DNA from 4 places in the Streptomyces sp. MUSC 14 genome. Region 2 is predicted to be linked to each of the others. Evidence: riboswitches for the same ligand, from Rfam matches in the RefSeq annotation. Region 2 holds a riboswitch; each other region holds the start of a gene.

The links. Region 2 has a riboswitch for cyclic di-AMP ahead of BIV25_RS25800 (M23 family metallopeptidase). Riboswitches for the same ligand answer to the same signal wherever they lie in the genome.
Region 1: another riboswitch for cyclic di-AMP. It lies ahead of BIV25_RS18465 (transglycosylase SLT domain-containing protein); the one in region 2 lies ahead of BIV25_RS25800 (M23 family metallopeptidase).
Region 3: another riboswitch for cyclic di-AMP. It lies ahead of BIV25_RS00690 (NlpC/P60 family protein); the one in region 2 lies ahead of BIV25_RS25800 (M23 family metallopeptidase).
Region 4: another riboswitch for cyclic di-AMP. It lies ahead of BIV25_RS16815 (M23 family metallopeptidase); the one in region 2 lies ahead of BIV25_RS25800 (M23 family metallopeptidase).

What each region holds. Positions count from the first base shown of each region.
Region 1 covers NZ_MLYN01000027.1:119,831-127,549, forward strand. Annotated here, with positions in the region: gene BIV25_RS18460 (polyprenyl synthetase family protein) at 219-1,229, opposite strand; cyclic di-AMP (ydaO/yuaA leader) riboswitch at 1,809-1,989, shown strand; gene BIV25_RS18465 (transglycosylase SLT domain-containing protein) at 1,994-2,497, shown strand; gene BIV25_RS18470 (HAD family hydrolase) at 2,572-3,378, opposite strand; gene BIV25_RS18475 (FAD-dependent oxidoreductase) at 3,529-4,767, opposite strand; gene BIV25_RS18480 (ATP-grasp domain-containing protein) at 4,818-6,062, opposite strand; gene fahA (fumarylacetoacetase) at 6,356-7,573, shown strand.
Region 2 covers NZ_MLYN01000039.1:50,734-58,452, reverse strand. Annotated here, with positions in the region: gene BIV25_RS25825 (MFS transporter) at 1-662, shown strand, start outside; gene lhgO (L-2-hydroxyglutarate oxidase) at 732-1,952, shown strand; gene trmB (tRNA (guanosine(46)-N7)-methyltransferase TrmB) at 2,008-2,835, shown strand; gene BIV25_RS25810 (PrsW family intramembrane metalloprotease) at 2,905-4,242, shown strand; gene BIV25_RS25805 (aldo/keto reductase) at 4,284-5,228, opposite strand; gene BIV25_RS25800 (M23 family metallopeptidase) at 5,302-6,327, opposite strand; cyclic di-AMP (ydaO/yuaA leader) riboswitch at 6,335-6,502, opposite strand; tRNA gene BIV25_RS25795 (tRNA-Met) at 6,831-6,904, shown strand; gene BIV25_RS25790 (dihydrofolate reductase family protein) at 6,979-7,719, opposite strand, start outside.
Region 3 covers NZ_MLYN01000005.1:143,693-151,411, reverse strand. Annotated here, with positions in the region: gene BIV25_RS00705 (C40 family peptidase) at 1-233, opposite strand, end outside; gene BIV25_RS00700 (hypothetical protein) at 709-1,062, shown strand; gene BIV25_RS50180 (hypothetical protein) at 1,040-1,324, opposite strand; gene BIV25_RS00690 (NlpC/P60 family protein) at 1,492-2,688, opposite strand; cyclic di-AMP (ydaO/yuaA leader) riboswitch at 2,696-2,868, opposite strand; gene pcrA (DNA helicase PcrA) at 3,080-5,572, shown strand; gene BIV25_RS00680 (M23 family metallopeptidase) at 5,646-7,079, opposite strand; gene BIV25_RS00675 (triacylglycerol lipase) at 7,293-7,719, opposite strand, start outside.
Region 4 covers NZ_MLYN01000025.1:130,402-138,120, reverse strand. Annotated here, with positions in the region: gene BIV25_RS16840 (DUF5998 family protein) at 1-308, opposite strand, end outside; gene BIV25_RS16835 (hypothetical protein) at 364-735, opposite strand; gene BIV25_RS16830 (bifunctional GNAT family N-acetyltransferase/acetate--CoA ligase family protein) at 769-3,603, opposite strand; gene BIV25_RS16825 (HPr family phosphocarrier protein) at 3,780-4,061, shown strand; gene BIV25_RS16820 (GntR family transcriptional regulator) at 4,254-4,940, opposite strand; gene BIV25_RS16815 (M23 family metallopeptidase) at 5,158-5,898, opposite strand; cyclic di-AMP (ydaO/yuaA leader) riboswitch at 5,911-6,069, opposite strand; gene BIV25_RS16810 (pitrilysin family protein) at 6,280-7,662, opposite strand; gene BIV25_RS16805 (pitrilysin family protein) at 7,680-7,719, opposite strand, start outside.

The DNA.
Region 1 (7,719 bases), on a different contig from region 2:
ACCAAATCGGCCATGAGGAAGCGTCAGACCACGGAGCCAACTCCGTGTACGACTGCGGTATGACACCCAGGGGTGACGGCTGCCGCGACCCCTAGGGGGCGTGCCCGGCTGTACGCCAGGTCGTGGACACGTCAGCCGCTGTGCCGCGGGGACGGTCCGGCACGCTGCCGTGGGACCGGAACACCGTCCTGGACCGGCCCGCCGTCGTGTCCAGGGACTCAGCCCGCGCGGTGCACCACGGCGTCGCACAGCTCCAGCAGAGCCGCCTTGGCGTCGCAGTCCTGCAGCGGCGACAGCGCGGCCCGGGCCTCCTCGGCGTAGCGCACGGTGTCGCGGCGGGCCTGCTCCAGCGCGGGGTGCGCGCGCAGGGCGGTCAGGGCCTCGGCGTGCCGGGCGTCGTCGGTGAGGTCGGAGTCCAGCAGCTCGCACAGCGCGAGGTCCTCGGGCAGCCCCAGCCGGGCCGCGCGCTCGCGCAGCCGGAGCACGGGCAGCGTCGGGATGCCCTCACGCAGGTCGGTGCCCGGGGTCTTGCCGGACTCGTGCGAGTCGGAGGCGATGTCCAGGACGTCGTCGGCGAGCTGGAAGGCGACACCGAGCCGCTCGCCGTACTGGGTGAGGACGTCGACGACCGTCTCGTCGGCGCCCGACATCATCGCGCCGAACCGGCACGAGACTGCCACCAGCGAGCCGGTCTTGCCACCGAGTACGTCCAGGTAGTGCTCGACCGGGTCACGGCCGTCCGAGGGGCCCGCCGTCTCCAGGATCTGGCCCGTGACCAGCCGCTCGAACGCGAGGGCCTGCACCCGGACCGCCTCGGGCCCGAGGTCGGCGAGGATCTGGGAGGCGCGGGCGAAGAGGAAGTCACCGGTGAGGACCGCGACGGAGTTGCCCCAGCGGGTGTTGGCGCTGTCCACACCGCGCCGCACGGCCGCCTCGTCCATGACGTCGTCGTGGTACAGCGTGGCGAGGTGGGTCAGCTCCACGACGACGGCCGACGGCACGATGCCCGGCGCGTGGCGGTCGCCGAACTGCGCCGCGAGCATCACGAGCAGCGGCCGGAACCGCTTCCCGCCGGCCCGTACGAGGTGCTGCGCGGCCTCCGTGATGAACGGGACCTCGCTCTTGGTGGCCTCGAGCAAGCCTTCCTCGACAGCCGCCAATCCGGCCTGGACATCGGCTTCGAGAGCCTGGTCCCGCACGCTCAGCCCGAACGGCCCGACGACGGTCACGAGGGGTCTCCTGTCTGCTGGTGTCTGCTGGCGATTACACGGTTTGTCGATAGGTCGCTGCCATCACTCAAGTCAGCGTATCCGGTCCTGTTTCGATCACCGATAGCGCCCACCGGTCCAGCACAGGCGGTATTGGATCATGACCGGCTTGTTTTCGATCAGACGATAAGAGCGGACATTTATTGACTTATAGGATGCTACGCACTTTGTCGCACACCGAGGAGCGAGCGGAGTAACACCTCCACCCCGGCCCGCCCCCTCACCTCCCCTTCACGTCCCCCTCTACGACCTGCGCCACTCGGAGCGCGAGTCTGTTAAATCCCTTATGCACACTCTATGGCGATTTGCTCCTTCGTGACTTGAGTCACGGGGGCCGACGTCCACCCATCGATGGCCGGTCCATCCGTTCCCCTTGCCTCGCGGGGGAGTTGAGGATTGGCAACCGCAAAGGATCAAGTGCCTCATAGGGCGCACTTCAAGGTCAAACGGGACGTTGTGTGATTCCAGCACTTGTTCCCGACATGTGCTCTCGCATACGTTCCGGCTCGCCGGGCGGACGCCGAATCCTGCCGCCGCCCGCACCACCATCCGCGAACTCATTCGTACGGCAGGAGCGGGGGACCCAGGTAAGTCGCCGGACCGGTCGGCACACGCCGCACCGGAACGGCTAGGGGTGAAGCCGCGCCTTCCCGCGAAGGCACGGCCGGGCACCTCCCCGCCCGAACCCGACAGCTCACCTCGCAGGCGACGGAGAGGAACTCCCCATGTCCGCTGCCGCTCAGCATCGTCGTACCCGCACCAGCCGTCTCCTGCGCACCCTCGCCGTCGCCGGCACCGGTGCCGCCGTCCTCGCGATGCCGCTCATCGGTGCCACCAGCGCCTCCGCCGCCACCAGCACGCCCTCGCCGACCGCCACGACCACGTCCCTCGTGAACGCCTCCGGGTACACGAACACCCTCGACGGCTGGATCCGCGAGTCCCTCTCGATCATGGCCCAGAAGGGCATCCCGGGCTCCTACAACGGCATCTACCGCAACGTCATGCGGGAGTCCTCCGGCAACCCGACGGCCATCAACAACTGGGACTCCAACGCCGCCGCCGGCATCCCGTCCAAGGGCCTGCTCCAGGTCATCGACCCGACCTTCCGGGCCTACCACGTGACCGGCACCGCGCTCGACCCGTACGACCCGGTCGCGAACATCACCGCGGCCTGCAACTACGCCGCCGCGCGCTACGGCTCGATCGACAACGTCCACAGCGCGTACTGAGACACCGCGGCCCTGACGCGGCCCGGTGGGGGACCGTCCGAGACCCGGCTGACCTGCGCGCACCGATGCACCGGTCAGCCGGTCGGAAACAGTCTTTCGAGGACGACGGCGACGCCGTCGTCCTCGTTCGACATGGTGATCTCATCGGCCAACGCCTTCAGTTCGGGATGCGCGCCGGCCATGGCGACCCCGTGCCCGGCCCAGTCGAACATCGGGATGTCGTTGGGCATGTCCCCGAACGCCAGCGCCTGTCGGGCGCCGACGCCGAGCCGCTCGGCGGCGAGTGCCAGCCCGGTCGCCTTGGTCACCCCGGACGGCTGGAGCTCCACGGTCCCCGGCCCCGACATGGTGACCGTCGCGAGCGAGCCCACCACCGCGCGCGCGACAGCCGCCAACTCGTCGTCGGACAGGGCGGCATGGCGCAGCAGCACCTTGCTGATGGGCCTGCGCCACAGCTCGTCGCGCCGGCCGACCCGTACCGAGGGAAGGGTCGGGTGCGGCATCCGGTAGCCGGGCTCGATCAGCGTGAGCCCGTCGACGCCGTCCTGGTCGACGGCCGCGTAGACCTGCCCCACCTCGGCCTCGATCTTGCCGAGCGCCTCCTCGGCCAGCTCCCGGTGCAGCCGGACCGACCACAGCAGGCGCCCGCTTCCGGCGTCGTAGACCTGCGCGCCCTGCCCGCACACCGCGAGCCCCGTGCAGCCGAGACGCGCGAGCAGCGGCCGTACCCGAGGGGCCGGGCGGCCCGTCACCACCAGATGCCGGGCACCGGCCCGCGCCGCCCGTGCGAGCGCGGCGAGCGACCGGTCGGAGACCGTGTCGTCGCCCCGCAGCAGCGTTCCGTCCAGGTCAGTGGCGATCAGTGCGTATGCGGCTGCCATGATCAGAGAATACGGACGCGGGGCCGGTCCGACTCACCTTGCCGTACTGCGTACTTACGTGCTCATCACCCCCAAGTGGAGCCCGCAAACCGCCTGATGACGCTGCCGCAGACCCGGAATACGCCGCCGCCCCCGGATACGGCCGCTTCGTCAGCCGTGGGCCGCCGCCAGGTGCCCTGCCAGGCGCGGCGAGGCGAACTCCGTGCCGCACACGAAGCGCATCACCGGGCCGTACGACGACGCCGCCGGCAGGCCGGTGAAGTACAGGCCGGGGACGGAGGAGACGAAGCCGGGGCCGAGCCTCGGCGCGCCGCGGCTCACGGCGAGCCGGGTGCGCAGGCCGTGGCCGAGGAAGTCCATCGCCGCGATGTCGACGCGGTAGCCGGTGGCCGCGATGAGGTGGTCGGCGGTGAGCCGTTCCGTACCGTCGGCAGGGTTCCCCGCGCGCGGGGAGGTGCCAGGGCGGGAGAACGTGCGGACCGTGAGGACAGGACTGCCGTCCGATGCCTCCGCGCGGACGATCCGCTCGACTTCCTGCACCTGTACGGCGCTGTCGAACCGCTCGCGCAGCCACCAGGCGCCGAGCGGTCCGAGGACCCGGCGGGCCAGGTAGTGACGGGTCGGCTCGGGCAGGTGGCGGTAGGGGTGCGGGTAGTAGCTCAGCGCCCACAGCGACCAGGCGCGGCCGAAGGGGGATGCGGGACGCAGCCTCGGCTGCTCCCAGGGCGGCGCGCCGAAGGCGACCCGGCCGCGTCCGCGCGCGACCACGCGCACGCGTGCGCCGGCTTCGGCGGCGAGCGCGGCCGTCTCCAGCGCGGACTGGCCGGCCCCGACGACGATCAGCTCCCGGCCGGTGAACCGGCCGAGGTCGTGGTGCTGGGAGCTGTGCGAGAGCGGGCCGGACGCGGAAGGCCCGTCGGACGCCGCGCCCGCGAGTTCCGGCGGAAGGTGGGCGAGGCCGGACAGGCCGGTGGCGACGACGACCGCACGCGCGGGGAACAACTCTCCCGAGTCCAGCTTGATTTCGAAGCCACCGCGCGGGTCCCGGTCGACGGACACGACCCGTACCCGCTCCAGGCCGGGCAGCAGCTTCTGCTGGAACCACTCGCCGTAGGCGACGAAGGTCTCCACGGGGATGATGTCCTCGTCGGTCACCAGACGGCGGATCCCGGCCGCGGCGCAGTAGTCGGCGAGCGTGTGGCCGGGCTGCGGGCAGTCCAGATTCGACGCGGCGGGTGTCGACTTCAGGAGCATGCCCTCGGGCATGTGGGCGCGCCAGCTGACCATGGGGTCGCCGAAGACGCGGACGGGGATGCCGCGCGCGCGGAGATGGGCGGAGGTGGACAGGCCGAACGGCCCGGCCCCGATGACTGCAACCGGTCGAGTCACGAAGTCCCTCCCCAGGACACGGTGCGCCACTCTTGTCTCGGTGGCTTTGCCTACTTCGTGGAGGTGCTGCCGCCGCGGCGGTTGGTCCGCCACAGCTGATAGAGGTGCTTCGCGCCCGGGCGCACGAACCGGGCGAGCATCGTGAGGAACGGCAGCGGGTCGTCACCCGCGAACCAGGCCAGCTCCGTCCCGCTCGCCTTCGCCGGCGCGTGCGGCGTCGTGTAGCCGCTGCGGCGGTAGGCGAGGAGGGCGGGCAGGTCGATGTTCTCCACGACGTAGCGGTGGCCGGCGCGCTGTTCCCCCTCCGGTACGGCGCGGCCGGTCAGGTGCAGGTGCAGGGCGCGGACCACGTCCACCCCCGACTCGTTCTCGAAGAGCCGGAACTGGGCGCCCATGCGGGGGTTGAAGTCCAGGAGTTTGTACTGTCCGTCGCGCCGGTCGAAGCGCAGGTCGAGGTCGATGATGCCGCTGAAGCCGATCTGTTTGATGAAACGTGCGGCGACGTCGGCGAGTTCCGGGTTGTCGACGACGTAGGCGTTCGCCGTCATCCCGGCGTGCGGCGGCCACGAGCGGACCTTGACGCCGGTGAACAGCGCGAGCGGGGTGGAGTCCGGGCCGAAGCAGGCGTGCACGATCCAGTCCTCGGCCTCCTCGCGCGGGAGGTACTCCTGGAGGATGACGCCCGGCTCGTCGCCCCAGTCGCGAGCCAGGGCGAGCAGACCCTCCCGGGTGGCGATCCGCGTGGTGCCGTTCACGGCAGGCCGGCTCCGCCGTACGAACGCCTCGCGGTTCTTGGCCACCACCGGGAAGCGGGCCGTGTCCGCGAAGGCGACGATGTCGCCGTACGACTCCGGGAACGCGGCCGACGGGCTGGCGATGCCGTGCTCGACGCACAGTTCGTGCAGCCCCTGTTTGCTCGCGAGCCGGCGCGGGAGCCCCGGCTCGACCCTCGGGAAGAGAAAAGGTCCGGCCAGCTCGTCCTGGTGCTCGGCGATCAGGACGGCAGCCTCTTCGTCGGTCGGTATCAGGACGGTCGGGCGGCCGATGCGGCGGCCGACGCGCAGCAGCCCCTCGACCAGGTGGCCCGGTTCCTCCGCGCCGGTCGTCGGCCACACGAACGCCTTCTTCAGATAGCGCGAGGAAGCCGCCGGCGTGTACGGGTCCTCGGTGATGGCGTACATGGGCACGCCGAGGCGGCCCAGACTGCGAATGGCGCCTACACCGCCGTGGTGCAGCGGATAATCGCCGAACTTGACGATCAGCCCCGGCACGTCACGGTCGGCCTCGAACGGCACACTGACGGCGTCTCCGGCCACGGGTCCCCCCACGTGTCCCCCCAACGGAACGGATCCAGCCCGTCCGTGTCCCCAAAGGACGCTAAGCCGGAATTGCCCACTCCGACAAGGCCTATTCGGACATTGCGAACCCTTTAGGCATCGCGCGGGCAACCTTCGCGGCACCTGGCGGGACATGCACCGGGGCACACCTCGGGGCACTGCCCAAGACACGCGTCTCGGCCGTAACGTGTGGCGCGACCACATGGAACGCATCGCCATGCATGGCCCGGATGAGAGTGAGGCAGCACCCCATGCCCCCCTTCGACGTCCCCGAGGGCGACCCCTTCGGCCCGCACAACCTTCCCTATGGCGTGTTCTCGCCCTCCGGCAGCACGGAGCGAAGGGTCGGCGTCCGGCTCGGGGACCACGTCCTCGACGCGGGCGCAGCGGCCGCCGCCCTCGGCTCGCCGCACCAGGCGCTGCTCGCCCGCCCCACCCTCAACGCCCTGCTGGCCGCGGGCCGCGCGACGTGGTCGCAGGTACGGGACGCCGTCACGGCCTGGGTCACGGACCCCGCACACCGCGAGGCCGTGGAGCCGCTGTTCCGCCCCTTGTCCGAGGTGACCCTGCACCTGCCCTTCGAGGTCGCGGACTACGTCGACTTCTACGCCTCGGAGAACCACGCGCGGAACGTCGGCCAGATCTTCCGCCCGGACGCCGCGGACTCCCTCACCCCCAACTGGAAGCATCTGCCGATCGGATACCACGGCCGTTCCGGCACGGTCGTCGTCTCGGGCACGGACGTCGTACGCCCGTCCGGGCAGCGCAAGGGCCCGGCCGACCCGGCACCCGTGTTCGGCCCGTCGATCCGGCTGGACATCGAGGCCGAGGTCGGCTTCGTCGTGGGCGTCCCGTCCGCACTGGGCAGCCCGGTCGCACTCGGCGACTTCCGGGAGCACGTCTTCGGCCTCTGCCTGCTGAACGACTGGTCCGCGCGGGACATCCAGGCCTGGGAGTACGTCCCCCTCGGCCCGTTCCTCGGCAAGTCCTTCGCCACCTCCGTGTCCGCATGGATCACCCCGCTGGACGCGCTGGCGCACGCGCGCGTGGCCGCACCGGAGCGCACGCACCCCCTGCTGCCCTATCTGGACGACGCGGCGCCGGGCATCGAGCCGGGCGGCTACGACCTGCGGATCTCCGTGGCGATCAACGGCCATGTGGTCTCCGAGCCGCCGTTCTCGACCATGTACTGGACCGCCGCCCAGCAGCTCGCCCACATGACGGTGAACGGCGCCTCGCTGCGCACCGGCGACCTTTACGGCTCGGGCACGGTGAGCGGCCCCGAGGAGGACCAGCGCGGCTCCCTCCTGGAGCTGACCTGGAACGGCCGCGAGCCCCTCGAACTCCCCGACGGCAAGCGGGCCTTCCTGGAGGACGGCGACGTGGTGACACTGTCCGCGTGGGCCCCCGGCCCGGACGGACACCGGGTCGGCCTGGGGGAGGTCAGCGGCCGGGTCGTCCCGGCATGAGCCGCGCAATCGCCACGCGCGTGCGTGCGTAGCGGCAGGTACTGGCGACGTCCGACACGGCGGCCTCGCCGGACGGCCTGAGCCGGGCGACGGAACCCACCCACGGCACGAGGGAGTTCGTGACCTGGGCGCCGGGATTCGGGCCG
Region 2 (7,719 bases):
ACTACATCCAGGCACTGCGCCTCGCGCGCGCGGCGGCGGACGTCCCCCTCGGGGGCTACGTGCTCGCCTCCATGTCGCTGCAGGCGACGTACCGGGGCTTCGGCGACGAGGGCGTCGACCTGGCGCAGGCCGCCCTGGAGCGCAACCGGGGACTGGCCACCGCGCGGACGATGAGCTTCTTCCGGCTGGTCGAGGCGCGGGCCCACGCGCGCGCGGGCGACGCACAGGCCGCGGGGGCGGCGCTGAAGGCGGCGGAGGGGTGGCTGGAGCGGTCCCGCGAGGGCGACAACGACCCGTCCTGGCTCGGTTTCTACGGCTACGACCGCTTTGCCGCCGACGCCGCCGAGTGCTACCGCGACCTGAAGGCGCCGCGGCAGGTGCGGCGGTTCACGGAACAGGCCCTGTCGAAGCCGACGGAGGAGTTCGTGCGCTCGCACGGGCTGCGGCTGGTGGTGTCGGCCGTCGCCGAGCTGGAGTCCGGGAACCTCGACGCGGCGTGCGAGCAGGGAGTACGGGCCGTGGAGGTGGCCGGGCGGATCTCCTCGGCCCGGACGACCGAGTACGTGAAGGATCTGCTGCACCGGCTGGAGCCCTACGGGGACGAGCCGCGGGTGATGGAGCTGCGGGAGAGGGCCCGGCCCCTGCTGATGACCCCCGCCTGAGCAGTGACATCGGACACCTGCCGCGTTTGAAGGCATTGTCAGTGGCGCAGTGCACTATCGAGGTGGGAGGTGGTGCAGGTGCCGGTCGGTGCGTACGACTGTGATGTGCTCGTGGTCGGCGGGGGGATCGTCGGGCTGTCGACGGCGTATGCGATCACGCGTGCGGCGCCGGGGACGCGGGTCACCGTGCTGGAGAAGGAGCCGGGTCCGGCCCGGCACCAGACGGGCCGCAACAGCGGAGTGATCCACAGCGGGATCTACTACCGCCCGGGCTCCCTCAAGGCGCGGTACGCGGTACGGGGCGCCGCCGAGATGGTGAAGTTCTGCGCCGAGTACGGCATCGCGCACGCCGTCACCGGCAAGCTGATCGTCGCCACCGAGCGCGAGGAGCTGCCGCGGCTGCACGCACTCGTCCAGCGCGGCCGGGAGAACGGCATCCCGGTCCGCGAACTGGGCCCCGCACAGATCACCGAGTACGAGCCGGAGGTGCGCGGGCTCGCCGCCATACACGTCGGCACGACGGGCGTCTGCGACTACGTCGGCGTCGCCCGGCAGCTGGCCCGGGCCTCGGGGGCCGAGATCCGGTACGGCGCGCGGGTCGTCCGGGTGGACCGGCGCCCGGAGCGGGGCGTGGCCGTGCTCACCGCGGCCGGTGATGTCGTACGGGCGCGTGTGCTGGTGAACTGCGCCGGCCTGCACTGCGACGAGCTGGCCCGGCTGACCGGGGACGAGCCCGAGGTGCGGATCGTGCCGTTCCGCGGGGAGTACTACGAGCTGGCGCGCCCCGAGCTGGTGCGCGGTCTCGTGTATCCGGTGCCGGACCCGGCGTTCCCGTTCCTCGGCGTGCATCTGACCCGGGGCATCGACGGCGGCGTGCACATCGGGCCCAACGCGGTGCCGGCGCTGGCCCGGGAGGGATACGGCTGGGGGGTCGTACGGCCCCGGGAGCTGGCCGGCACCATGGCCTGGCCGGGCTCGTGGGCGATCGCCCGGCAGCACTGGAGATACGGCGCCGGGGAGCTGCGGCGATCGGTGTCCAAGGGGGCGTTCCTGGAGGCCGTGCGCAGGCTGCTGCCCGGCGCGGAGCCCGCGGACCTGGTGCGCGCCCCGGCCGGGGTGCGGGCACAGGCGGTGCTGCGGGACGGGACGCTGGTCGACGACTTCCTCATCCGCGAGAGCGCGAGAGCCGTCCACGTACTGAACGCCCCCTCCCCCGCAGCCACCGCCTCCCTGCCCATCGGCCGGGAAGTGGGACGTCGCGTGCTGGACATGCTCGCCTCAACCACCTGAGGAAACCCGGCGGGAGCCGAGGGTGTCTGTGGGGCGCCGTAAAATCGGTCTTACTGTGTCTGACTCGCTGAACACTCCCGACGTCCCCGCCCCGGCCGACCCGCACGCACCCGGTGCGTCCGTCCGGCACACCCGGGCCAAGGGCGAGCCGCGGTTTCCGGACGGGCCCAAGGCCGATCCCGCCGGGTCGCACTTCGAGCGGCGGATCCGGAGCTTTCAGCCGCGGCGCAGCCGGGTGACGGCCGGGCAGGCCGACGCGCTCCAGCGGCTGTGGCCCGTGTGGGGGCTCGACATCGACGGACAGCAGGTCATCGACCTCGGCGAGCTGTTCGGGAACGACCGGCCCGTCGTGCTGGAGATCGGGTTCGGCATGGGCGAAGCCACCGCACAGATGGCCGCCGGCGACCCGGACACCAACATCCTCGCCGTCGACGTGCACACGCCGGGCCAGGGCAATCTGCTGAACCTCGCCGACCAGGGCGGCATGACCAACGTCCGGGTGGCCAACGGCGACGCGATCATCCTGCTCCGCGAGATGCTCACGCCCGACGCGCTCGACGGGCTGCGCGTCTACTTCCCGGACCCCTGGCCGAAGAAGCGGCACCACAAACGGCGGCTCGTCCAGCCCGAGTTCCTCACCCTGGCCGCGACGAGGCTGCGCCCCGGCGCGCTCGTGCACTGCGCGACCGACTGGGAGCCGTACGCCGAGCAGATGCTCGACGTGCTCACCGCACACCCCGACTTCGAGAACACGCAGGCGGACGGCGGCTTCGCACCGCGTCCCGCGTTCCGGCCGCTGACCCGTTTCGAGGGGCAGGGACTGGACAAGGGTCATGTGGTGAACGACCTGTTGTTCCGGCGCGTACCGCACAGGAGCGCGTGACCGGGCCGGACCTTCCCGGTCCGGTAATCCGCTCCAGCCCCTCGTCCCGTCACCGTTAGGGTCGATGCCGTGGCCATCAGTCCGACCAGTCCTCCGTATCCCGCGTACCCGCCCGCCCCCGGCGGTCCCGTGCTCCGCCATCCGCACTGGTGGCAGCGCGCTTCGGTGCGGTACGGGGCCCTGATCACGCTGCTGGCGCTGTCCGGGCTGGTGATCCTCGCGCTCGTGCGCCGGCAGACCGGTACCGAGGGGTTCCTCGTCGGGCTCGGGCTGGCGATGCTGCCCGTGCCGTGGCTGACCGCCGCCTTCCGCTGGCTGGACCGGGTGGCGCCCGGCCCCCGGCGGAACCTCGTCTTCGCGTTCGCCTGGGGCGCCTGCGCGGCGGCGCTCATAGCCATCGTCGCCAACAGCTTCGCGACCAGGTGGATAGCGACCGCCACCGCCGATCCGGCCGGCGCCAACACCCTCGGCGCCACGGTGATAGCGCCGATCGTCGAGGAGTCCGCCAAGGCCGCGGCCGTGCTGCTGGTCTTCCTCTTCCGCCGGCGCGACTTCACCGGGATCGTGGACGGGATGGTGATAGCCGGGATCACCGCCACCGGCTTCGCGTTCACCGAGAACATCCTCTACCTCGGCACGGCCTTCGGGGCCGACCAGCTCTCCGGCGACAGCGGCATCGCCTCCGTCACCGCCGCCACCTTCTTCGTGCGCATCGTGATGTCGCCGTTCGCGCACCCCCTGTTCACCACCATGACCGGCCTCGGCTTCGGCCTCTCCGCGTTCTCCGCGCCACGGCAGCGCGCGCGGCGGGTGCTGCTGCCGGTCTGCGGGCTGCTGCTCGCAATGAGCATGCACGCCTGCTGGAACGGCTCCTCGACCTTCGGCGAGTTCGGGTTCTTCGCCGTCTACGGCTGCTTCATGGTGCCCGTGTTCGGGCTGCTGACCTGGCTGGCGATCTGGACACGGCAGCGGGAGCTGCGGACCGTGCGCACGGAGCTGCCCGCGTATGTGCTGGCCGGGTGGCTGGGGCCGGCCGAGCCGGACGCGCTGGGGTCGATGCGGGCGCGGCGCGCGGCGCGCGACTACGCCCGGCACCACGGCGGGAAGCCGGCGGCACGGGAGGTGGCGCAGTACGAGGCGTACGCCACGACGCTCGCGCTGCTGCGCCGCCGCGGGCGCAGCGGGCGGGCCGGGGCCGACTTCGTCGTACGGGAACGGGAGCTGCTGGACGCGCTCTGGCGGCGCAGGGACGCCGCACGGCCGGCCCTGGAGTACGCCGCCCGGGCCACCGCTCCGGCTCCGGTGCGCTGGGCTCCTCCGCATCCGCAGTACGGATACGGATACGGATACCCGGCGGCGTACCCCGCGTACCCCGCGTACCCCGCCCACAACCCGTACCAGTCGTAGGCCCGCGGGCTCGCGCGGGGCTCGGCGCCGCCGGGAGGGGATCAGGCCGACGCCGCCGTCAGCTTCGTCAGGTCCTCGTCCGTCAGCTTCAGGTCCGCCACTCCCAGCAGTGCGGGAAGCTGGTCGACCGTGCGGGCCGAGGCGATCGGGGCCGTGACCGTCGGCTGGGCCGCGAGCCAGGCCAGGGCGACCGTGGCGAGCGGGGCCTCGTGGGCGGCGGCGACCTCGTCCAGCGCGGCGAGGATCTTCTGGCCGCGCGCGGAGTCCGCGTACTCCTGGGCCCGGCCGGCACGGGCGCTGTCGACCGTGGTGCCGGGGCGGTACTTGCCGGTCAGGAAGCCCGAGGCGAGGGCGTAGTACGGCACCGCGGAGAGGTTCTCCTCGGCGGCCACCTCCTGCAGCTCGCCCTCGTAGGTGTCGCGGGAGACGAGGTTGTAGTGCGGCTGGAGGGCGACGTAGCGGGCCAGGCCCTCGCGCGCGGAGAAGTCGAGGGACTCCTGCAGGCGTGCGGCGCTGATGTTGGAGGCGGCGATGTGCCGGACCTTGCCCGCCTTCACCAGCTCGTCGAGGGCCCCGATGATCTCCTCGACCGGGACCTCGGGCTTGTCAAAGTGGGTGTAGTAGAGGTCGATGTAGTCGGTGTCCAGGCGGCGCAGGGAGGCGTCGGCGGCGGCCTTGATGTTGGCGGCGGACAGGCCCTGGTACTGAGGGTGCTGGCTGACCTTGGTGGCGATGACGACGTCGGAGCGGTTGCCGCGGGCCCTGGCCCACTTGCCGATGATCGTCTCGGACTCACCGCCCTGGTTGCCCGGGATCCAGGCGGAGTAGGCGTCGGCGGTGTCGATGAAGTTGCCGCCGGCCGCCGTGTAGGCGTCGAGGACGGCGAAGGAGGTCGCCTCGTCGGCGGTCCAGCCGAAGACGTTGCCGCCGAGGGAGAGGGGGAAGACCCGGAGATCCGAACTGCCGAGTGTGCGCAAGGAAGTCATGCTTCACGTCAACGCCGGTGGCGGATGATCTCATTCCGCCACCGGCGCCACGATCACTCGGAAGGCGGGACGGTCAGGGGTTGAGGCCCTTGTCCCGCAGCCACGGCGCCGGGTCGACGGCGGTGGCCTGGCCGTTCGGGTGCACCTCCAGGTGCAGGTGCGGGCCGGTGACGTTGCCGGTGGCGCCGACGCGGCCGATGACGTCGCCGGTCGAGACCTTCTGGCCGACCGAGACCCCGATCGAGGACTGGTGGCAGAACCACAGCTCGGTGCCGTCGTCCAGGGTCAGGACGGTGCGGTAGCCGTAGGCGCCGGCCCAGCCGGCCTGGGTGATGGTGCCGCCGTGGACGGCCTTGATGAGCGTGCCGGTGGGGGCGGCGAAGTCGAGACCGGTGTGGTAGCCGGAGGACCACATCGCGCCGGGCTGACCGAAGGTGCCGGTGATCGTGTACGACACGACGGGCAGCGTGTACTGCTTGGCGAGCTCGGCCAGGCGCTTGGCCTCGGCGGCCTTCGCGGCGTCGGCCTCCGCCGTGGCCTTGGCGGCCGTGGCCTTGGCGGCGGCGTCCTGCTCGGCCTGGGCGGCCGCGCCGGCGGTCTGTCGCTCGGCGGCGGCGAGCCTGGCGGCGGTGGCCCGGCTGTCGGCCTTGCTCTGCTGCTGCTCGGCCTGGGCCATGATCCGGTTGCGCAGGGCCTCGCCGGCGTCGCCGCTCTTGCCGCTCTCGGTGTGCATGCCGACGTCGGAGAGCCCGGTGGCGGTGGTGGACTTCGGCGCCTCGGTGGAGCCGCCCTCGAAGAGGTGGCTCACGGAGTCCGGCAGGGAGATGGAGACCGGCGGCTTGCCGGTGTGGGCGCTGGCCATGCCGCCCGCGCCGACGGCCGCGATGACACCGACGCCGAGGACGGTGGAGCTGCGGGCGAAGCCGCCGCGCTGCTTGGCGACCCGGTGCCGGCCACGGACCCGGTCGACGGAGTCCTCGGTGGGGTTCCACTCCTCCCACGTGCCCTCTTCGGCGGGGTGGGAGCCGTAGGCGAAGGTCTCGGGCTCGTCGGACGCCGGTATGAACGGGGCTTCGGGGGCAAGCCGGTTGGACGCCACGCGGGCGTACTCCTTTCCTTCCGTCGCCTACCGGGTTAGCTGACGGGTTCGGAGCAGGAAGGTCTCCTACGCGCGTATACCGGGCGTGACTCAGTGAGTTCACGTCGGTGTCCGCGTGATTCACCCCAAGGTGGTGGTTCCCCGGTTCCCTTGCGGGATTCGGCGCGTGCGCACGGAGCCGTCTCTTGTGACGGCTGGGACGACCGCGCTGCGTTATCGAACGTTAATAGACCTGCAAGTCACTTTCCAAGCCGTTCGGCTTGATCGTTAACGTTTTCCGGCCGGACGTACCGGCCAGAACCACAGCAAACCGGTCGAGTTGGCCGACGCTCAGGAGTCTCGGCGTTTTTGATGGTGTCTCAGATGTTATGCGGACGGCGGTCGCGCGGTCACCGTCAGTGAAGAATCCATGGAAACGGGCCCGGAATCACGGGGCTGCCGGCTTCCGTGATCAAGCGGTGTGCGAGCTGCCCCTCGCATGGGGTACTCTTGAGACACAACGACGCGGGGTGGAGCAGCTCGGTAGCTCGCTGGGCTCATAACCCAGAGGTCGCAGGTTCAAATCCTGTCCCCGCTACTGAAGACTCAGGGCCCGGAATCCACTGGATTCCGGGCCCTGAGTGTTGTGCGCCCCCGAAGGGGCGCGGCGGCTCACCGCACCAGATGCCCGTTCGGCGCCTTGGCCTGCGCCTCGTACTCCGGCATTACGACCACCTCGGCCCCGGCCTGCGCCAGAATCCCGCTGCCGTCGGCCGCCGCGACGAACGTGTCCGGCTCGCGCCATGCCGTCACCACCCTGCGCACTCCCGCCCGCAGGATCAGCTCGGCGCACGGCGCGGGCCGGGACGCGCGGCGGGCGCACGGCTCCAGGCTGCTGTAGACCGTGGCGGCGGCCAGCCGCGGGTCGGCCGGGTCGATCTTGGCCAGCGCCGCCTCCTCCGCGTGGACCACCGGGTCGTCCCCCTCGCGCGAGTGACCGCGCGCCAGCTCCGTGCCGTCGGCCGCGACGACCACCGCGCCGACGCTGAACGCCGTCTTCGAGGGCGGGCACAGCGCGGCGAGCTCGCAGGCGATGCGCAGCCAGTGACGGTCGGCGGCGGCGGGGACGGCTCCGGTGCCGGGGGCGGTGGGCTCGTAGCGCATGAGGACGACGTCCTCGATCCGGCGGGTCTCGGTGAGGCGGAGGCGGCCGGACTGGTACGCCCCCGGGCCGAACAGCCGCGGGGCGGCCGGGTCGCCGACGAGCAGCGGGGCGAGGACCAGCTGGAGTTCGTCGGCGAGACCCTGCCGCAGGAGCTGGGTGTGGACCGTGCCGCCGCCCTCGACCATCAGGCGCCGCACACCGTGCACGACGTACAGGTGCTCCAGGAGCGCCCGCCAGTCGAGGTCGGG
Region 3 (7,719 bases), on a different contig from region 2:
TGCAGGGTGGCGTCCGTCGTCTCCTTGGCGCCGTCGTACTTCTCGGTCGCGGCCTCGGCCTGCCGGTACAGCGCGTCCACCCTGGCCTTCACCTGCGCGGGTGTCGGCGGGGGCTCGGCGTGCGCCGAACCGCCGAACCCCGTCGCCGTGGCCGCGCCCGTCAGGGCGAGCGTGGCAGCGGTCCGGGCCGTGGGGCCGATCGGGCGTTGCCGGGGCTTGCGGTGCGCTGCCACCTGGACCGTCACGTCCTTCCGTGCGACTCGACACGACTCGACGGCCGAGCGGCCCGTGTGCCGCGCGGTCCGGCCGAGCGGTGCGTGCGTCCGGCGGCGGCCCGCACGGGGGAACGGGCCGCCGCCGGACCCTTCTCGGCGGTGGTGCCCGGTCGCCGCCCCTGGCCCGGGCGGCGATGGGAAGCCGGTCACCTGGGGGAGGACGCTAGGCCGGAGTGTGACGAGCAGGTAACGCAGTGTGCAGAACTGGCGTCGACAGACCAGTAAGTGACCGTATGTGATCGCACGGCCGACCCGGAGTCGATCTCTTCACACAGCGTGATGACCGATGCGCGGAAAGCGGGAAAGGCGCGAGGCGTGAGGTGCTATGGGCCGCATATATGCAAGACCGAGAGTGGGTGGCGGCCGGGCGTGGACGGCTGTGCCCGGGGCCCGGTGACTGGCGACCGAATCGCCCGGATTAGGCTCCGGCCTCATGGACGTACTCATCCATCTCTTCGTCGGCCTGCACATCATCGGCATCGCCGCGCTGCTCGGCGGCTTCCTCACCCAGATGAAGGCGATGGGCCAGGGCACGGCCCGCTTCGTCCCCGGGATGCTGCACGGCGCGCTCACCATGCTCGTCACCGGAGTGGTGCTGGTCGGCCTCAACCAGGCCGGCGACCACCACATCAACACCATCAAGATCGGTCTGAAGCTGGCGCTGCTGATCGTGATTCTCGGCCTGGTCTACGTCAAGCGTGACGAGGAGAAGGTCGAGAAGGGCGCCTTCGGGGTCGTCGGCCTGCTGACCATGGCGAACATCTTCATCGCCGTCCTGTGGACCTGACGGCCGCACGGGCCGTGCGCACCTCGGCGGCGCCGACCGCGGGCCACGCCGCCACCGCCACCCACGCCAGCACCCGCCCCGGCCACCGGAGCGACGGGACGCCCACGGCGGCCGCGACGGACAGCGTCGCCGTCGCCGTCGTCCCGATCGAGAACACCGTCGGCCACCGCCGTACGTCGTAGCAGGGCCGGAGCCGCGCCGCCCCGGCCGCCGACAGGACGACGTACCAGGCCAGGGTCGGGACGAGCAGCGCGACCGTCACCGCGCACAGTAGGTGCCGCGCAGAGCCGAGATGCCGGACACGCGCCGATGCCAGGCAGCCGTGCGGGCCGGGCTGGGAAGGGCACGCGCGTGTGGGCGTGGAAACAGCCGGTACGCGCGCGTGGCCGGGACGGCACCGGCCACGCGCGCGTGAAACCGGAGCGGAGCTCAGCCCGGGCGGACCACGCTGTGGATGATCGATTCGCCGCCGTAGTACACCGATTCCTCGCGGACGTAGGCGCCCGGCTTGGGGGCGTGGATCATCATGCCGTTGCCGATGTAGAGACCGACGTGGCTGATGTCGTCGTAGAAGAAGATCAGGTCGCCCGGGCGCGCATCCGCCAGGGAAACCGTGGTGCCGGCGTTCACCTGGTCGTACGTGGTGCGCGGGAGCGAGACGCCGGCCGCCTTCCAGGCGGCCTGGGTCAGGCCCGAGCAGTCGTAGGAGCCCGGCCCGGTGGCGCCCCACACGTACGGCTTGCCGATCTGAGCGCGGGCGAAGGCGAGGGCCTTCTCGGCCTTCGTGTCGTAGGAACTGGTCGACCCGGAGGATCCCGAGGACCCCGAAGAGGTGGAGCCCGTCGAGCCCGTGGACGTGGACCCGCCGGAGCCCGACGACGAGCCGGACGAACCGCTCTGCTGCTCGGCCTGCGCCGCGGCCTGCTGCTTCGCCAGCTCGGCCGCCTTGCGCGCCGCCTCCTGCTGCCTGGCCTGCTCGATCTGCGCGAGCCGCGCCTTCTCCTGCGCCGTCAGCTGCGAGAGCAGCTCGCGCGCGGAGGCGAGTTTCTTCTGGACGGTCGCCTTGGCCGTCTGGAGGTCCTGCTGCGAGGTGGTCAGTGTCTGGAGGCTCTCGGCGGCCTCCCGCCGCTTCTTCATCGTGGCGGCCTGATCGCCGATGTAGGCGTCGACCGCGCTCTTCTCGCGCGTGGTCAGCCGGTTCATCAGCTGGGTCTGGTCGAAGTAGTCTTGCGGGCTGTTCGCCAGCAGGAAGGTGGCCGTGCTCGGCGCGGCGGCGCCGGTGCGGTACTGGGCCGCGGCGAACGAACCCAGCTCCTCGCGGGCCTTGTTGAGGGTGTCGGTGCGGCGGGCGACCTCCTGGCGGAGGGCGTCGACGTGGCCGCGCTCCCTGCCGGTGCGCTCCTTGGCCGCGTCGTACTTCTCGGTCGCCGACTCCGCCTGCCGGTAGAGGTCGTCGACCTTCTTCTCCACCTCCTCCAGGCTCGGCCGGGTGTGGCCGGTGCTCGGGGCGGCCTCGGCGGTCTGGGACAGCATGGCTATGGAGGTGAGGGCGGCGGTGGCGAGAGCGGGGGTGCGTATACCCGACGCGGTGGTCCCGCCGGGGCGCGGCTTGCGGTGCGACGCCAAGGGAGGCGACTCCTTCCAATGGTCCGCCTACCGGGTTAGCTGTCGGGTTCGGGCGGTGGTTCGGAAGGGTTGCCCTACGGCGTCGTCCCGGACGGGAGTCGGCCGATTCACCCCAGGTTCGGTGGGTCCCCGGCTCCGGGCGCCCCGTACGGGACGGGCCGGACTCGGCGGGAGCCGCGCACGCGGCCCGACGGCAACCTAGCCAACTCGTGTGGCTAGTGTGAAGGTTGGTGCGTGATATGTCCGATACATTTTCGTGATCCGAGACGGGAATCACGTCCGTGTCATCGGGCGATTCCGCTGTGTAGGGGATGTTCGCCCCTCCGCGCGCGGGGTCTTCTTCCCGGGACGGCGACCGGTTGTCGGTGGGGCGCCCTAGACTCGGAGAGCGATGAGCAGCCTCTTTGACGACAGCTTCCTGGCGGACCTCCAGCCCCCGCGCGGGCGTGACGAGGAGCCTCCGCCGCCGCCCGAGGACGACCACGCTCCGGAGCCGCTTCCGGACGATCTGTTCGGCGGGAAGTTCGACGTGCCGCCGGACCGGGACTCCTACTACCGCGACGGCGCCCCCCGCCCCGCCCTCGACGCGGCGGCGCTGCTGGAGGGGCTGAACGACAACCAGCGCGCCGCGGTCGTGCACGCCGGCTCCCCGCTGCTCATCGTCGCCGGCGCCGGCTCCGGCAAGACCCGTGTGCTCACCCACCGCATCGCCCACCTGCTCGCCGAGCGGAGCGTGCACCCGGGCCAGATCCTCGCGATCACCTTCACCAACAAGGCCGCGGGCGAGATGAAGGAGCGCGTCGAGCAGCTCGTCGGCCCGCGCGCGCACGCGATGTGGGTGATGACCTTCCACAGCGCGTGCGTGCGCATCCTGCGCCGCGAGTCGAAGAGGCTCGGTTTCACGTCGTCGTTCTCGATCTACGACGCCGCCGACAGCAAGCGCCTGATGGCCCTGGTCTGCCGCGACCTGGACCTCGACCCCAAGCGCTTCCCGCCCAAGTCCTTCAGCGCCAAGATCAGCAATCTGAAGAACGAGCTGATCGACGAGGAGGACTTCGCCGCCCAGGCGGCCGACGGGTTCGAGAAGACCCTCGCCCAGGCCTACGCGCTCTACCAGTCCCGCCTCCGCGAGGCCAACGCGCTCGACTTCGACGACCTGATCATGACGACGGTCAACCTGTTGCGCGCCTTCCCGGACGTCGCCGAGCACTACCGCCGCCGCTTCCGGCACGTCCTGGTCGACGAGTACCAGGACACCAACCACGCCCAGTACGCACTGGTCCGCGAGCTGGTCGGCACCGTCGAGCGCGCCGACGAGAACGTCGCCACCCCGCCGGGCGAGCACGACCTCCCGCCCGCCGAGCTGTGCGTCGTCGGTGACGCCGACCAGTCGATCTACGCCTTCCGGGGCGCGACGATCCGCAACATCCTCCAGTTCGAGGAGGACTACCCGAACGCGACGACGATCCTGCTGGAGCAGAACTACCGCTCCACGCAGACGATCCTGAGCGCCGCCAACGCGGTCATCGAGCGCAACGAGTCCCGCCGCCCGAAGAACCTGTGGACCAACGCGGGCGCCGGCGCCCAGATCACCGGCTACGTCGCCGACACCGAGCACGACGAGGCCCAGTTCGTCGCCGATGAGATAGACCGCCTGGTCGACGCGGGCGACGCCAAGGCGGGCGACATGGCCGTCTTCTACCGCACCAACGCGCAGTCCCGTGTCTTCGAAGAGGTCTTCATCCGCGTCGGCCTGCCCTACAAGGTCGTCGGCGGCGTCCGCTTCTACGAGCGCAAGGAGGTCCGGGACGTCCTGGCCTACCTGCGCGTTCTCGCCAACCCCGAGGACTCGGTGCCGCTGCGCCGCATCCTCAACGTCCCCAAGCGGGGCATCGGCGAGCGCGCCGAGGCGATGATCGACGCCCTCTCGCAGCGCGAGAAGATCAGCTTCCCGCAGGCGCTCAAGCGCGTGGACGAGGCCTACGGCATGGCCGCGCGCTCCACCAACGCGGTCAAGCGGTTCAACACGCTGATGGAGGACCTGCGCACCATCGTGGAGTCCGGCGCCGGACCGGCCACGGTCCTGGAGGCCATACTCGAACGCACCGGATATCTGGCCGAGTTGCAGTCCTCCACCGACCCGCAGGACGAGACCCGCATCGAGAACCTCCAGGAACTCGCCGCCGTGGCCCTGGAGTTCGAGCAGGAGCGCGCGGAGGGGGAGCAGGGCACGCTGGCCGACTTCCTGGAGAAGGTGGCCCTCGTCGCCGATTCCGACCAGATCCCCGACGAGGACGAGGAAGGCGCCGGCGTCATCACGCTGATGACCCTGCACACCGCCAAGGGCCTGGAGTTCCCGGTCGTCTTCCTGACCGGTATGGAGGACGGCGTCTTCCCGCATATGCGCGCCCTCGGCCAGACCAAGGAACTGGAGGAGGAGCGGCGCCTGGCGTACGTCGGCATCACGCGCGCGCGTGAGCGGCTGTACCTCACCCGGTCGTCCATGCGCAGCGCCTGGGGCCAGCCGTCGTACAACCCGCCCTCCCGCTTCCTGGAGGAGATCCCGACCGCACACCTGGAGTGGAAGCGGACGGGCGCGACGGCGCCGGTCTCCTCCGGCCCGGCCTCCGGGATCGCCGCCTCGCTGTCCTCGTCCCGCTCGCGCTCGTCGGCCGCGGGCGCGTCCGGGTTCGCCACGCGGCGTACGACGGACAAGCCGGCGGTGTCGTTGGCGATCGGCGACCGGGTCACCCACGACCAGTTCGGGCTCGGCACAGTCGTCGCGGTGGCGGGTGCCGACGACAAGGCCCAGGCGACGATCGACTTCGGCGACGGCAAGCCGAAGCGCCTGCTGCTGCGGTACGCGCCGGTCGAGAAGCTGTAGGAGCGGCGGACGGTGTGGGCCCCGCCGGTCCGGCGGGGCCCACACCGTCAAGGCTCACGTCGGGATACGCGGCTCAGGTCGGGTCCAGGTCGTGGCTGCGCAGCCACGGCAGCGGGTCCACGGCCGCTCCGCCCGCCGGGTGCACCTCGAAGTGCAGGTGCGGGCCGGTGGAGTTGCCGGAGTTGCCGGAGTAGGCGATCGGCTGGCCGGCCTTGACGGACGTACCCGAGGGGACGCGGTAGCTGGACAGGTGGCAGTACCAGGTCTCCGTGCCGTCCTTCGCCGTCAGTATCAGCATGTTGCCGTAGGCGCTGTTCCACTTGGTGGTGACCGTGCCGTCGGTGGCGGCCATCACCGTGGTGCCGTAGGAGACGGGGAAGTCGATGCCCGTGTGCACCGACATCCAGTTCACGCCCGCCTGGCCGAAGTAGGCGCTGAGCCCCTTCTGCAGGACCGGCAGGACGAACTTGGGGCGCAGCCGCTCCTTGAGCGCGGCCTCCGCGAGGGCCTTCTTGCGGTCCTGGTCCTGCTGGTTCTTGAGATCGATCCGCTCCTGCGTCCGGCTGGCCCGGTCGGCGAAGTCGTGGGCGTCGGCGGAGAGCGTCTTGAGCTGGGCGTCCAGCTTGCTGTTGGCGATCGCCGGCTTGACCGCGTGCGCGTCCGAGGCGGTGGCGGTGGTGTCCTTGACGTCGTCGCTGAACGCGCCGACCGAGGCGACGGCGATCCCGGCGACGCCCATCACACAGGCCGAGGGCACGGCGACGGTCAGCAGCGCGGAGCGCTTGGCGGGCGTACGGCGCCGGGACCGCGCGGCGTTGCGCGCGCCCGCGCGGGTCGTCGGCGTTCTCTCTTCCTGGTCCTCCAACAGGCCGTTCACGGCGGCCGGTTCATCCGTTCCGGTGCCCACCGGACCGTCGGCGCCGTACCCCGTCTGAGGGAAGGCCGCGGTCGGGTCGCCGACCTGCTCGAACGTGGCGGTGGCCTGCTGGTCGAACGGCTCTCCGGCCTGCCCGGGGGAGTTCCACTGGGTGGCGTCGTACGCGCCGGTCTCGAAGCTCTGGGTGTCCCACTCCCACTGCTGGGTCATGCCGCCGGGCTGCTCGGGCTGCAGCCAGCCGCTCGTGTCCCACTCTCCGCCGGTGTCATGGCCCGTGGCCTGTGGTGGGACGGTCCAGGCGGTGGCGTCGTGCACGCCGGAGTCGTAGGCGGCGTGGTGCTGGGCCGCGTACGCGTCGTAGTACGGCGTCGTGCCCGTCTGCCACTGCGTCGTGTCGTAGGCGCCGGTGGTCTGTGCGCCGGGCAGGCTGCCGAAGAGCGGGTCGCCGTGGAAGGTGCCGGTGGTGTCGTGGGCGTGCGCAAAACCGGTGGTGTCGTAGCCGCCGTACGTGGTGAAGTCGCCGTAGGGGGCTTCGTGCGTCCCGTACGGCGTGTGGCCGTAGTGCGCGGAGGAGGCGTCGGAAGCCGGGGCCGGGGTGGTCATGATCCCCGGCGGGTGACGGTCGTTCACCAACTTCTCTTTCGCCTCGACAACAGGGGCTGCCAGAGCAGTGCGGCGACTGTACCCGCCGGTACCTGGGCGCGACAATCTTCAGCCGGTTTCGCGTTGGCCGGAAACGGGCAATCGGCGGTCTTTCGGGGGACGCCGGACACGAGTTTGGCCGAGAGTTCGATGTGCGTTCGACGTGGGGTGACTGTCGGTCACCTCAAGGCCATCCGTGGGTCACGCCACCGTCAGACCGCCGGCGAGCGCGTCCCCGGGGTGCGCCGTGTCGAGGGCCTCGCGTATTCCGGCCGCGACCGCGGGGTGCACGGGCAGGGCGAGATGCCCGATGCCGGTCACCTGGACGTTCTGCACATCGAGGTCGGGGTGGTCGAGGCAGGCCGACTCTACCGGATCCATGATGGTGTCCAGATCGCTCCAGAAGCTGACGAACCGCGTACGGCAGCCGGGCGCGGGCCGGGTCAGCTCCTCGATCACCCCGGAACCGGGCCGCATCTGGCGCACGATCGGATGGGCGTCGGCGAGCGGCGCCACCCGGGTCCCCGCGTGCGGGGTGCCCAGGGTGACGAGGGTGCGCACCCGCAGATCGCCGCCGAGGCGCTGGACGTAGTACCGCGCGATCAGCCCGCCGAGGCTGTGGCCCACG
Region 4 (7,719 bases), on a different contig from region 2:
GAGATCCGGCCGATCTTCACGGACTCGGTCGAGGTGGTGGCGTACGGGGTCGGGGAGGTGCTGTCGGCGGCCTGCTCGTCGGTGTGGCTGACGATGAAGCGGTTGCCGGTGAGGACCAGGACGGTCACATGGCGGCGCACCTCGTTCTGGTCGAACGTGGTCTCCTGGTGGACCAGGTACGACCGGATCGGCTCGCCGCCCACAGCGGCCTCCACCGCCTCGGCCACGAGGGCCGGGTAGTAGCCGCTGCGCTCGATCGCCGCGCGCAGCCCCTGGGTCGTCGTACTGGTCTTGGCCATGGCGTCCATCTTAATCCGTGGGCAGGGCCGCTCCGGGCCAGTCACCGGGACCGAGGCGGGCCGTTCACGCGCGCGTGGCCCGCCCGTCGTCGTCCCGACGGAAGAACCCCGGCACGATGTCCAGCCGCTCGGCGGCGATCAGGCAGGAGACCGGTCCGGGTCCGCCGGCGTCCGCCTCGAACGCGACCACGACGGGCGGCTCCCCGCCGAGCGCCCGCCGCAGCCGCGCGGTCTCCTCCGCGATGGGCTCCCGGAAGACGGGGTCCTGGAAGGCCGCGGGGCACGAGACGAAGCACGGGTCGGTGAGAACCACCTCCAGTCCGTGGTGGTACGTCAGGTCGTACCCGGCGGCCAGCCGCAGCCGGCCGCCGTCCCAGACGATCGCTTCCCAGTCCCACCAGCTGCCCTCGGGCAGCTGCCGCCCCGCGATCTCCATCGTCCCCCTCCGCTCGTCCCGTTCCGCCGGCCGTCAGTACGCCGGCATCGTGCGTGGTCCGAGGTCGTCGCGGGCGGGCGGGGGTGCGAGGCGGACGGTGGCGCCGAGGACTCCGACGCCGTGCGGGGCGACGACGACCGGTTCCAGGGTGACGGCGACCACCTCCGGGTGATCGTCGACCAGCCGGGACACCCGCAGCAGCAGCTCCTCCAGGGCAGGGGTGTCGACGGGGGTGGAGCCTCGCCAGCCGAACAGCAGCGGGGCCGTGCGGATCGCGCGCACGAGCGAGGTCGCCTCGCGGTCGGTGACCGGGATCAGCCGGTGCGCCATGTCCCCGAGCAGCTGGGAGGCGGCCCCGGCGAGCCCGAAGGACAGCACGGCGCCGGCGGCGGGATCGATCACCGCGCGGACGACCGTGTCGACTCCTCGGGGCGCCATGCCCTGCACCACCGGCCGCAGCTCCTCCGGTGCCCCGAACAGCTCGGTCAACTCGGCGTACGACCGCCGCAGTTGCTCCTCGTCCGCGAGATCGAGGCGTACGCCGCCCAGGTCCGCGCGGTGCCGCAGATGGGGAGCGGTGGCCTTGAGGGCCACGGGGTAGCCGAGGGTGCGGGCGGCCTCGGCGGCGGCGTCGGCGGTCGGGGCGGGCAGGGCCTGGCGGACGGGGATGCCGTACTTGCCGAGCAGCTCGCAGGTCTCGGCGGCGGAGATCGTGAGCCCCTCCCCGCGCGCGAGCAGCCCCCCGATCAGCCGCGCGGCTCCCTTCTCGTCGATGTCGTCGTACTCGGGCACCTTCCCGGGCTCCGCCGCCTCCCGCCGCCACTGCCCGTACTTGACGGCCTCGGCGAGGGCCCGCACCGCGCGTTCGGCGGCGGGGTAGGCGGGGATGGCCCGGGCGGACGCGGCCTCTTCGGCGGGCAGCCGTTCGGCCGGGCGGAAGGGCGGGGCGGCGCCCTCGGTGGCGGGCGTCCCGGACGTCTTCCCGACGGCCTGCGGTGCCGTGCTCGCCGCGGCCGACAGCGCCTCGGCCAGTCCCCCCAGCTCCACGTGCACCACCAGCACCGGCTTGCCCGGCACCGCCGCCGCGGCCGACCGCAGCGCCTGCGCCAGCTCGGCGTCCCCCGGCGAGCCCTCTCCGATCGCGGGGATCGCGGTGACGACGACGGCGTCACACGTCTCGTCCGCCAGCGCGGCCGCCAACGCCCGGTGGAAGTCCGCCGCCGTCGCCCCGGTCGTCAGGTCCAGCGGCCGTGACGGCCGCAGCCCTTCGGCGAGGCAGCGGTCGTACGCCAGCACACCCAGCGACTCGGAGTTGCCGAGGATCGTCACGCGCGGTCCGGCCGGCAGGGGCTGCCGGGCGAGCAGCAGGCCCGTGTCGACCAGTTCGGTGATCGTGTCGACGCGCAGCACCCCGGCCTGCCGCAGCAGCGCGGAGACGGTGGCGTGCGGCAGCCGGGTCGCCCGCACCGCGTGCCCCTGCGGGGCGGAGCCGACGCCCTGTACGACGACCAGCGGCTTCGCCGCCGCCGTGCGCCGCGCGAGCCGCGTGAACTTGCGCGGGTTGCCGATGGATTCCAGGTACATGAGGGCGACGTCGGTCTCGGGGTCGTCGTACCAGTACTGGAGGACGTCGTTGCCGGAGACGTCAGCGCGGTTGCCGGCGGAGACGAACGTGGAGACGCCCGTGACCCCGGTGACGCCTCCCCCGCGCCGGTGCAGCCGGGACAGCAGGGCGATGCCGATGGCGCCGGACTGGGCGAACATGCCGATGCGGCCGGGGCGGGGCATCTCGGGGGCGAGCGAGGCGTTCAGCCGTACGTCGGGCGCGGTGTTGATGATCCCGAAGGCGTTGGGGCCGATGAGCCGCATGCCGTACGCGCGCGCGTGGCGCACGAGCGCCCGTTGTCGCTCCCGTCCTTCGGGCCCGCTCTCGGCGTATCCGGCGGACAGGACCACGAGGCCCTGCACGCCGTGCTCGCCGCACTCCGCGACCACCGCGGGCACGTGATCGGCCGGTACCGCGACCACCGCGAGGTCGACCGGGCCGTCGATGTCCCGCACCGAGCGGTGCGCGGGCACCCCGTCGATCTCCTTGCAGTCCTCGGGGAAGGCCTGGTTCACGGCGTGCAGCAGGCCGCCGTAGCCGCCGTCACGGATGTTGTCGAGGACGCTGCGGCCGACGCCGCCGGGGGCGCGGCCGACACCGATGACGGCCACCGAGCCGGGGGCGAGGAGCCGCCGTACCGAGCGGGCCTCGGCGCGCTGTTCCCGCGCGCGCTGGACGGCGAGCGAGCGGTCGGTCGGTTCGAGGTCGAACTCCAGACGGACGACGCCGTCCTCGAAGCTGCGCTTCTGGGTGTACCCGGCGTCCGTGAACACCTTGATCATCTTGGTGTTGGCGGGCAGCACCTCGGCGGCGAAGCGGCGGATGCCCCGCTCGCGCGCGACGGCCGCGATGTGCTCCAGCAGCGCGGAGGCGACGCCGCGGCCCTGCTGGGCGTCCTGCACCAGGAAGGCGACCTCGGCCTCGTCGGAGGGCGCGGAGGCGGGCAGGCCGTCGGCACCGATGCGGTCGTAGCGTACGGTGGCGATGAACTCGCCGCCGATGGTGGCCGCGAGTCCCACCCGGTCCACAAAGTCGTGGTGCGTGAAGCGGTGGACGTCCTTGGCGGACAGTCGTGGGTACGGCGCGAAGAAGCGGTAGTACTTCGACTCGTCCGAGACCTGCTCGTAGAAGCTGACCAGGCGGTCGGCGTCATCAATGGTGATGGGCCGGATGCGCGCGGTGCCCCCGTCGCGCAGCACCACGTCCGCCTCCCAGTGGGCGGGGTACTCGTACCGGTCCTGCCGGTCCGCCGAGCTCTGCATGGGCCCCAGAGTACGGCTCGCGTCCGACAACGGCGCGAGGCAGTCTGTGGGGGACGAAAGTCGGATCGAGGCCGCGGTCCGATGTCGCACCGGAGGGGACGAGGGTCCGCTCCGGGCACGCTTCGCGATATGGGAAACTGGTCTAGACAACCCTGAACACCGAAGGGCAGCAACACATGGCTGAGCGCCGCGTCAACGTCGGCTGGGCCGAGGGTCTCCACGCCCGCCCCGCCTCCATCTTCGTCCGAGCCGCCACGGCCGCAGGCGTCCCGGTGACGATCGCCAAGGCTGACGGCAACCCCGTCAACGCGGCCTCCATGCTGGCCGTCCTGGGTCTGGGCGCCCAGGGTGGCGAGGAGATCGTCCTCGCCTCCGACGCCGAGGGCGCGGACATCGCCCTGGACCGTCTGGCCAAGCTGGTCGCCGAGGGCCTGGAGGAGCTGCCCGAGACCGTCTGAACCGGCTCGCCCGGAACACGGAACACCGAAGCCGCGTCGCCCTTTCCGGGCGGCGCGGCTTCGCCGTTCGGCACCGCTTTTCGCGAATGCCCGACCATGAAATGCCCGGGCAGGTACGCGCGAACACACCGGAATTCAGGCGGCCGGAATACACCTCCGCCGAATTACTCTTCTTTGTATACGGCGCTCGTGTTAATGACGCAGGCCGCCCATGTTTACGGCGTGTTGCGAAGTCCTCACACGCTCGCCGCCTGCGGAAAAGCGAAGCCGGTGCGCGGCCGTCGCGCGCTCGCCGTGCAGGGCGGTGAGCGTCCGCGCGCGCTCTCCGTCGCCGCGCGCCACCGCGTCCACGATCGCGCCGTGCTCCGCCCAGGACTCGACCGGGCTCGGCAGCGCCTCCACCGCGTACATCCAGGCGATCTTGTGGCGCAGCTGGGTCAGCACCGAGGTCAGCGACGGGCTCGCGCAGGCCTGGGCGAGTGTCTCGTGGAACCAGCCGCCCAGCTGCCGAAGATCCTCGCTGCTGCCCCGCCTGGCCCGCTCCTGGCCCAGCCTGACCAGGCCGCGCAGCACCTTCAGATGCGCCTCCGTGTGCCGCTGCGCGGCCCGGGCGGCACCGAGCGGCTCCAGGAGCATCCGCATCTCCAGCAGGTCGGCCGCCTCCCGCTCGGTCGGCTCGGCCACGCACGCGCCCGCGTGCCGGCGCGTCACCACGAAACCCTCCGCCTCCAGCGTGCGCAGGGCCTCACGGACAGGGACGCGCGAGACGCCGTAGCGACGGGCCAGGACTTCCTCGGTGAGGCGGCTGCCGCGCTCGTGGACACCGGCGACGATGTCGTCCCGGATCGCTGTGCATACCGAGTGCGCCGGAATACGCATGACCGACCTCCGCCTTAATCCCCGTGACACGTCGACGATGGACGCGTGTTCCGTGACTCTATTGCAATGAGCCAGAATTTCCGACGGCGGGCCGGAATCCATGGATATTTTTTGGACAGTGGCTCCCCTAAGCGCACTGCGGACACAGCGGATAACGACGAAAGCCCCGGCTCGGTGAGCCGGGGCTTCGGATGCCGTGTCGCGTGCGCCGTGCGCGTCAGACGTTCACGCCGTGCTTGCGGAGATAGGCGACCGGGTCGACGTCCGAGCCGTAGTCGGGGGTCGTACGGGCCTCGAAGTGCAGATGCGGGCCGGTGACGTTGCCGGTCGCGCCGGACAGACCGATCTGCTCGCCCGGGGTGACCTGCTGCCCCACCGTGACGCCGATGGACGACAGGTGGCCGTACTGGGTGTACATGCTGTCGGCCATCCGGATCACGATCTCGTTGCCGTACGCGCCGCCCCAGCCGGTGGAGACGACGGTGCCGGAGCCGACCGCGTGGACGGGCGTGCCGCCGGCCGCGTGGAAGTCGATGCCGGTGTGGGAACCGGAGGACCACAGGGAGCTGCTGGCCTGGTAGCCCGTGGAGACGTACGAGTCCGTGATCGGGGCGACGAAACGGTTCAGCCGCTCGCGCTCGGCCTCGCGTGCGGCGCGGGCCTTGGCCTCCCGGACCTCCTGGGCCCGCCGGGCCGCGGCCTCCTCGGCCGCCTTCTGCGCGGCGGCCTGCCGCTGGGCGGCCGCCTGCGCGTCGATCTGCTCGGCGATGTCGTCGCCCACGCTGATCACCGGGGTGAGGCCGGTCCGCTCGACGGAGTTCTGGGCGGCGGACGCGGGGGACGCCGCGAGCGTGCCGATGACACCGGTGGTGAGGGCCGCGATACCGGCCGCCTGAGCGGTGGTGCGCGTGACCCGGCCGGGCTTGCGGTGCTTCCCGGTGGCGCACATGAACGCCATGGAGTGGCTGGTCCTTTCCTTCCCTCTCGCCTACCGGGTTAGCTGACGGGTTCGGAGCAGGAAGGTCTCCTACGGCCGCCACGCGCACGCGTGGGCGTCCGATTCACCCCAAGGGACTGGGTCCCCGGCTCCCCTGGCTCGCGCCGTACGGGGACTCGGCGATGGCTGTCCGGTGCCGCGGGTGCGGCGCACTGCCTGACGAACAGCCCGGACGACGCTAGGCGGGCCGGACGCCGGTCCCCAAACCGAACCGGGCTTTTGTAGCGCATCCCACAGGGCAGACAGGCAACCTCCGCCCCAAATCGGGCATCTGGGGAAGAGTGCGGAACGACAAGGGGCCCTGACGACCCGTAGGCGGTCAGGGCCCCACGCACGCGTGCCCTACTCGGCCGCGACCACGCTGACTTCGCCGATGCCGAGCGCCTCCACCGGCGCCTTGATCTGCGCGGCGTCACCGACGAGCACGGTCACCAGGCCGTCCACCGGGAAGGCGTTCACGACGGCCGCCGTGGCCTCCACCGTGCCCGTGGCGGCCAGCTGCCGGTACAGCGTCGCCTGGAAGTCGTCGGGCAGATGCTGCTCGACCTGGTCGGCCAGCGTGCTCGCGACGGCCGCCGCCGTCTCGTACTTGAGCGGCGCCACCCCGACGAGGTTCTGCACGGCCACGTCCCGCTCGGCGTCGGTCAGGCCCTCCGCCGCGAGGGTGCGCAGCACCTTCCACAGGTCGTCCAGCGCGGGACCGGTGTTCGGCGTGTCCACCGAGCCGCTGATGGCGAGCAGGGAGGCGCCCGTAGCCCCACCGGGAGAAGGGGGCGCGGACCTCAGGACCTGGCCGAAGGCGCGCACACCGTAGGTGTAGCCCTTCTCCTCGCGCAGGACGCGGTCCAGGCGGGAGGTGAGGGTGCCGCCCAGGCAGTACGTGCCGAGCACCTGCGCGGGCCACACACGGTCGTGCCGGTCGGGGCCGACGCGGCCGATGAGCAGCTGCGTCTGGACCGCACCGGGCCGGTCCACGATGACCACGCGGCCGGTGTCGTCGGCGCTCACGGCCGGCACGGGCCGGGGCTGCCCCGGGGTGCCGCTCCAGGCGCCCAGGGTCTCACCGAGCAGGGCGTCCAGGTCGATGCCGGTGAGGTCGCCGACCACGACCGCGGTGGCCGTGGCGGGGCGCACATGGCGGTCGTAGAAGGCGCGTACGGCGGCCGCGTCGATCTTCTCGACCGTCTCCTCGGTGCCCTGGCGCGGGCGCGACATGCGCGAGGTCGCCGGGAACAGCTCCTTGGACAGCTCCTTGGCGGCCCGGCGGGTGGGGTTGGCCAGCTCGTGCGGGATCTCGTCCAGGCGGTTGCGGACCAGCCGCTCGACCTCGCTCTCGGCGAACGCGGGCGCACGCAGGGCGTCGGCGAGCAGGCCAAGGCCCTTGGCGAGGCGGGAGGCGGGCACCTCCAGGCTGATGCGGACGCCCGAGTGGTCGGCGTGCGCGTCGAGCGTGGCGCCCGCGCGCTCCAGCTCGGCCGCGAACTCCTCGGCGGAGTGCCGGTCGGTGCCCTCGGAGAAGGCTCGCGCCATGATCGTGGCGACGCCGTCCAGACCGGCCGGCTCGGCGTCCAGGGGCGCGTCGAGCAGCACCTCGACGGCGACGACCTGCTGGCCGGGGCGGTGGCAGCGCAGCACCGTCAGGCCGTTGTCGAGCGCCGCGCGCTCGGGGGCCGGGAACGCCCAGGGCTTGGCCTCACCCGGCTGCGGCTGAGGGTGGAAGTCCATGCTGGTGAGCTGCTCGGTCACTTGGCCGTCTCCTCGTTCTCGTTGCCGGCCTCTACG